Linked DNA regions of Archangium violaceum. The protein of the gene in region 1 interacts with the protein of each later gene in a pairwise test. Links are inferred from orthologs where the notes say so. Each region holds a gene or a part of one and is shown in the gene's direction. Other genes may lie near its edges.

Region 1 (3,398 bases):
GGCGCTTCCTGGCGCTCGCGGGTGGACAGCCGCCATCAGGAAAATCCCCGATGGGCCTTCCAGGAGGTTAGGGTGCTGGCGCTCGCATGGAGCCCCGCTTCTACGCCTTCGATCCCCGCCCGACGCGCCGAGCCCTCTTCGTGGGCGCGTGCGCGCTCGCCGTCCTCAGTGCCTGGGCGCTGGCGGATGCCCGGGCGGCCGGTAACACCCCCCTGGCCATGGCCCGAGCGGGCGTCACGGGAGGGCTGATGCTCGCCTTCGTCTTCGCCTGGCACCGGCTGCGTCCGCGCCCCGGTTGGGGCATCACCCTGAGCGCCCGGGGTGTTCAATTGGCTCGGCCCTTCACGGGCAGCCAGCTCCAACTGTCCTGGGGGCAGATCGAGTCGGTGCGCCGGCTCGGGGGCAAGGGAGAGCTGCTCGGCATCTTCCTGGACGAGGGCGGCCGGGTGCTCGTGACACGGCATCTCTTCCCCTCGCGGGCGGTGTTCGGCGAGCTGGCGAGCGCCCTGGAAGAAAGGAAGCCCGCCCCGCGTTATGACGCATAGCGTCGCGCCAGGCATTTCGTGAATCTTTTCGCTGCCTTGCGTGTTCTCATCCATCTTGTCCGGGGTGCCTCGAAGTGGTAGGCACAACCGGTTCCCCGCGTAGCGTTTTTCAAGGACTTTTCGCGCATGGAAAACATCCCCGCCACCGGCGCCGCCGCGGCGCCGTCGCCCGTGGATTACGACACCGGAGCCATCACGAAGCTGGAGGGCCTGGAGGCCGTCCGCAAGCGTCCGGGCATGTACATCGGCGACACCATGACGTACGGGCTGCACAAGCTCGTCTACGAGGTGGTGGACAACTCGGTCGACGAGGCCCTCGCGGGCCACTGCACGGACATCGAGGTGGTCATCCACGTGGATGGCTCGCTCTCCGTGCAGGACAACGGCCGAGGCATCCCCGTGGGTCCGCACCCGGACCCCAAGTTCAAGGGCAAGGACACGCTCGAGGTGGTGCTGACGGAGCTGCACGCCGGCAGCAAGTTCGGCAACGGCGCCTACAAGGTGTCCGGCGGCCTGCACGGCGTGGGCGTCACCTGCGTCAACTTCCTGTCCGAGTGGTTCAAGGTCCGCATTCAGCGCAACGGCAAGGTGTACGAGCAGTCGTACGCGCGCGGCGTGTCCAATGGTCCGCCGGCGCTCGTGGGCGAGACGGACAAGCGCGGCACGCTCATCTGGTTCAAGCCGGACACCACCGTCATGGAGACGGTGGACTTCAACTTCGACACGCTCAGCCAGCGCATGCGCGAGCTCGCGTTCCTCAACGCCGGCCTGCGCATCGTCATCCGCGACATGCGCATCGGCAAGGAGCACGACTTCAAGTTCGACGGCGGCATCGTCTCCTTCGTCGAGTACATCAACAAGGCGAAGCAGGCGCTCAACGACAAGCCCATCCACTTCCGCACGGAGAAGGAAGGCGTGTCGCTGGAGATCGCCCTGCAGTGGAACGATGGCTATGACGAGCGCATCTTCACCTTCGCCAACAACATCAACACGCACGAGGGTGGCAGCCACCTGTCCGGCTTCAAGGCGGCGCTCACGCGCACGCTCAACAGCTACGCCGAGAAGAGCGGGCAGTGGAAGGACCTGAAGGAGACGCCCACGGGCGAGGACGCGCGCGAGGGTCTGTCCGCCGTCATCTCCGTGAAGCTCTCCAACCCCCAGTTCGAGGGGCAGACGAAGACGAAGCTGGGCAACAGCGAGGTCAAGGGCCTGGTCGAGCAGATGGTGAATGATCAGCTCGCCACCTTCCTCGAGGAGAACCCGGTCGTCAGCAAGAAGATCGTCGCCAAGATTGGCGATGCCACGCGGGCCCGCATCGCCGCGCGCAAGGCGCGTGAGACGGTGCGGCGCAAGGGCGTGCTGGACGGCGGCTCGCTGCCGGGCAAGCTCGCCGACTGCCAGAGCCGCGATCCCAGCGAGAGCGAGCTCTACATCGTCGAGGGTGACTCCGCAGGTGGCTCGGCCAAGCAGGGCCGCGACCGGCGCAACCAGGCCATCCTCCCGCTGCGCGGCAAGATTCTCAACGTCGAGAAGGCGCGCTTCGAGAAGATGCTCACGAGCGCTGAAATCGTGACGCTCATCACCGCGCTGGGCACGGGCATCGGCCGCGAGGATTACGATCCGGAGAAGGCGCGCTACCACCGCATCATCCTGATGACGGACGCCGACGTCGACGGCAGCCACATCCGCACGCTGCTCCTGACGTTCTTCTACCGGCAGATGCCGGAGCTCATCCAGAAGGGCTACCTCTACATCGCGCAGCCGCCGCTCTACAAAGTCACGCGCAACAAGAAGGACATGTACGTGAAGGACGAGCGGGCGCTGAACGACTACCTGCTGCGGACCGCGTCCGAGCACTCGCGCGTGGTGATTCCGGGTGGGGAGATCGGTGGCTCGGAGCTGCGCTCGCTGCTGGAGAAGGTGATTACGTACGAGGAGCGCCTGGAGAAGCTGGCGGCGCGGCGGGACGCGCGCGTGGTGGACGCGCTGGTGCAGGCGTGTGATGTGAACGCGGGCTCTCTGAACGACGAGGCCGTGCTGCGCGAGCAGGTGGAGAAGATGACGGCCTACCTGAAGGCGCGCATGCCGGACACGCTGGGCCGCTTCGAGGTCTCCTTCCCGGAGGATCCGGAGCACCACACGCGCAAGCTGGTGGTGAAGACGGACATCAACGGAGGCCTGCGCCAGACGGTGTTCGACCACGGCTTCCTGTCGTCGCCCGAGTACCTGGAGCTGGTGGGCCTGCGCGACGTGTTCGGCGCGCTGGGCAAGGCGCCGTACACGGTGAAGGTGGGCGATGGGGACGTGACTGCGCTGTCGGTGCAGGAGGTGCTGGCCGCGGTGCGCAAGGACGCGCAGAAGGGGCTGGGCCTGCAGCGCTACAAGGGTCTGGGCGAGATGAACCCGGAGCAGCTCTGGGAGACCACGATGAACCCGGTCACCCGCACGCTGCTGCAGGTGCGCATCGAGGACGCCGTGGAGAGCGACGAAATCTTCTCGCTGCTCATGGGCGAGGCCGTCGAGCCGCGGCGCGAGTTCATCGAGCGCAACGCACTGGACGTGCAGAACCTCGACATCTGAGTGGAATCCTGACGCGAGGCGGCACGAGTGCCGAGGGGGGGGTGACTCCCCAGGGGTGAAGGGGGCCCGGTAGCATGGGGCCCCCGACCTCCGCGTTCCCATGCGGAGAACCCCGCAGAGGAGCACTCATGTCCACCTTCCATGGTTACGCCGCCCCCGCGGCAGGCAAGCCGCTCGAGCCCTTCTCCTTCCAGGCCAGGCCGCTCGGGCCCGGTGACGTGGAGATCGCCATCTCCCACTGCGGCATCTGCCACAGCGATCTGCACCTGCTGA
Region 2 (3,675 bases), 800 kb from region 1 along the record:
GAGGGTGGCCACCCGGGCGCCTGGCCACCCGCCGCGCAACGGCCCCGAGTGCCTCGTTCACGCCGAGTACTGGCACCAGGAGGCCTGGGCCCGGGTGCGGCAGCTCGTCGGGGTCAGGCTGGCCCCTCTCGAGCCCGAGCCGCACGAGTACCTGGAGGTGTTCTGGTGGCTGCTCGAGCGCGAGTACGCGCCTCGTGTCCGGCTGAAGGCCTCCCACTCCCTGGAGGACGCCCGGGCGGGGCTGATCGAAGTGGCCTACGAGCTGTGGGACGCCCAACGCCCGGATATTCCCGAGGACGAGCGTTGGACGGCCGCGCGCTGGGCCCGGCTGGAGGAGCAGGCCTGGCGAGCGGATGAGGCTCGGAGCGGGGCGGACAGCGAGCGCGTCCGCGGCGTCCTCCGGGAGCTCATCCAGAAGCACGGAATCGGCACGGTGTCCCTGCGCGGCTGGAGGGATTCGTCACACCTGGTGAAGTTGGTGCAACAAGCCCGCGAGCTCATCCGTTGAAGAGGTAGAAGAAAACGGCCTGGACGAGTGTCCGATGCCCCCCAACCGGGCAGGCTCGGGCCCCTCTTCCTGGCTCCCCCCCGTCACCCTCGCGTTTCCATTGTTGACGCAGGAAATTCCGGGGGTTACGTAGGCACGTTACCCTGATGGGTCCCCTTCGGGAGGGCCCTCTCCTGACCCCAGATTTCATGGCCGACGACACCACCGACAAGCCGGCAACGCCCCCCGCTCCTCCTCAAGGCAGCGTGGGAGAACTCATCCCCGTCAACATCGAAGACGAGATGCGCCGTTCGTATCTCGACTACTCGATGTCCGTCATCATCGGGCGCGCCCTGCCCGACGTGCGTGACGGCCTCAAGCCCGTGCATCGCCGCGTCCTCTACGCGATGAACGACCTGGGCAACTACCACAACCGCGCCTACAAGAAGAGCGCGCGCGTGGTGGGTGACGTCATCGGTAAGTACCACCCCCACGGTGACACCGCCGTCTACGACGCCATGGTGCGTCTGGCCCAGGAGTGGAGCCTTCGCTACCTGCTGGTGGACGGCCAGGGCAACTTCGGCTCCGTCGACGGCGACTCCCCGGCCGCCATGCGTTACACGGAAGTGCGCATGGACCGCCTGGCCGAGGAGATGCTGGCGGACATCGACAAGGAGACCGTCGACTTCGGTCCCAACTACGACGACTCCACCCTCGAGCCGCTCGTCCTCCCCACCAAGTTCCCCAACCTCCTGGTCAACGGCAGCACGGGCATCGCGGTGGGTATGACCACCAACATCCCGCCGCACAACATGACCGAGGTGCTCGATGGGACGCTGCACCTCATCGATCACCCCGAGGCCAGCGTCCGGGACTTGATGCAGTTCATCCCCGGTCCGGACTTCCCCACCGCCGGCATCATCACCGGCCGCGAGGGCATCCACCGGGCCTACGAGACGGGCCGCGGGCAGATCACCATCCGCGCCCGCACGGAGATCGAAACCTCCAAGAAGGGGGACCGTGAGAGCATCATCGTCACGGAGATTCCCTACCAGGTGAACAAGGCGCGGCTCATCGAGAAGATCGCCGACCTGGTGCGCGAGAAGAAGCTGGAGGGCATCAGCGACATCCGCGACGAGAGCGACCGCCAGGGCATGCGCATCGTCATCGAGCTCAAGCGCGATGCGCTCTCCGGCGTGGTGCTCAACAACCTGTTCGCCAACACCCCGATGGAGACCACCTTCGGGGCGGTGATGCTGGCCATCGACGCGGGCCAGCCGCGCACGCTCACCCTCAAGGAGCTGCTCGAGCGCTTCATCTCGCACCGCCGCGACGTGGTGACGCGCCGCAGCCGCTACGAGCTGCGCAAGGCGCGCGCCCGCCGCCACATCGTCGAGGGCCTGCTCGTCGCGCAGGACCTCATCGACCTGGTGGTGAGCCTCATCCGCGCCTCCAAGGATCCGGACGAGGCGCGCTGGGGCCTGATGAACATCCTCTCGCCCGCCCTCTACGAGCACGAGCGCTTCAGGAACCTGCAGCGCATCGACTACGAGAAGGCGAAGGCGCAGATGGAGCTGCTCGTCTCGCGCGCGCGCAACGAGGTGCCGGCCTACTCGGGCCTGGAGCACCGCTACGAGGGCTCGGGCTTCAGCGAGGAGCAGGCGAAGAACATCCTCGAGATGCGCCTGCAGCGCCTCACCGGTCTGCAGCGCGAGGAGCTGTTCCGCGAGCTCGTGGACCTGGTGAAGGAGATCTTCCGCCTGGAGGACATCCTCGCCAACGAGTCCAGCCTGCTCAACGTCATCAAGACGGAGCTCAAGGAGATCCGCGAGCGCTACGGCGACAAGCGGCGCACGGAGATCACCGGCGCGGCGGAGGAGATCACCAGCGAGGACCTCATCGCCGAGGAGACGATGGTGGTCACGCTGTCGCACACGGGCTACGTGAAGCGCTCGCCGCTCTCCGAGTACCGGGCGCAGAAGCGCGGTGGGCGCGGCAAGACGGGGGCGACGACGAAGGAGGACGATTTCGTCACCGACCTCTTCGTGGCGAGCACGCACGCCTACCTGATGCCCATCACCAACAAGGGCCGGTTGTACTCGCTCAAGGTGCACGAGATTCCGCTGGCGGGCCGCACGTCTCGCGGCAAGGCCATCGTGAACCTGGTGCAGTTCGGCGAGGGCGAGCGGCTGGCGCAGGTGCTGGTGACGCGCGAGTTCGGCGAGAACCAGTACGTCTTCTTCGTCACCAAGCGGGGCGTGGTGAAGCGCACGGACCTGTCGGCGTTCGCCAACGTGCGCGCGAGCGGCATCATCGCGCTGGGCATCGACGACGGGGACGAGCTCGTCGCGGTGAAGATCACCGACGGCACGAAGGACATCCTGCTGTCCACGGCCACGGGCATGAGCATCCGCTTCCCGGAGAGCGAGGTCCGCTCGATGGGCCGTCAGGCCTACGGCGTGAAGGGAATCACGCTGGAGGACGGTGACGAGGTGGTGGGCGCGGACGTGGTGGAGAAGGACACCACCATCCTCACGGTGACGGAGAATGGCTACGGCAAGCGGACGGAGGAGGGCGAGTACCGTCAGCAGGGCCGCGGCGGCAAGGGCATCATCGACATCAAGACCACCGAGCGCAACGGCAAGGTGGTGGGCCTGGTCCAGGTGACGGACAAGGACGAGGTGATGTTGGTGACCAACGGCGGCATGCTCATCCGCATGAAGGCCAAGGAGATCTCCGTCATCGGCCGCAACACGCAGGGCGTGCGGTTGATCGCCCTGGAGAGCGCCGAGGAGAAGGTGACGGGCATCTCGAAGCTGCCGGAGTCGGACGAGACGGAGGAGAACGGAGGCGAGGTGGAGCAGCAGGCCGAGGCGTCCGCGTCATCCGAGTCACCCACGTCCGAGTCCACGACGGAGGCGCCGGCCGTGGAGGCGCCGTCGGAGTCCGGTTCGTCCGAGCCGGAGCCCGAGCAGAGCTGAGTCGCCAACCCCTTCTCCTGTCGTGAGAGGGATTGAGAGAGGGCTGGGGCGAGGGTCATCCTCCCCCGGCCCTCTTCGCGTTTCGAGGCCAGGGGGCCGCATGTGGCGCGGGAGTCGCCGGCGTCCGCGGACGGTAGCCTACGCGAGCGGCAGCTCCAGGGTGGCCGTGGCGCCCTTGCCCGGCCCCTCGCTGTCCAGGGTGAGCCG

What was found.
Region 2: the proteins of gyrB (region 1) and gyrA interact in binary tests that used the Escherichia coli proteins (3 or more experiments, as listed by UniProt). The link is inferred for Archangium violaceum from one-to-one orthologs.

What each region holds. Positions count from the first base shown.
Region 1 is NZ_CP069338.1:4,000,072-4,003,469, forward strand. The notes cover bases 313-3,398. They hold gyrB (DNA topoisomerase (ATP-hydrolyzing) subunit B), read left to right. Parts: upstream 313-671; coding sequence 672-3,125; downstream 3,126-3,398. Other genes in these bases: JQX13_RS17270 (hypothetical protein), read left to right, coding at 313-545; JQX13_RS17280 (NAD(P)-dependent alcohol dehydrogenase), read left to right, coding at 3,254-3,398. Also shown: more of JQX13_RS17270, read left to right, coding at 87-312. UniProt on the Escherichia coli protein: DNA gyrase negatively supercoils closed circular double-stranded DNA in an ATP-dependent manner to maintain chromosomes in an underwound state.
Region 2 is NZ_CP069338.1:4,797,285-4,800,959, forward strand. Bases 306-3,668 are described here. They hold gyrA (DNA gyrase subunit A), read left to right. Parts: upstream 306-696; coding sequence 697-3,468; downstream 3,469-3,668. Other genes in these bases: JQX13_RS20630 (hypothetical protein), read left to right, coding at 306-508; JQX13_RS20640 (trifunctional serine/threonine-protein kinase/ATP-binding protein/sensor histidine kinase), read right to left, coding at 3,607-3,668. Also shown: more of JQX13_RS20630, read left to right, coding at 1-305; more of JQX13_RS20640, read right to left, coding at 3,669-3,675. UniProt on the Escherichia coli protein: A type II topoisomerase that negatively supercoils closed circular double-stranded (ds) DNA in an ATP-dependent manner to maintain chromosomes in an underwound state.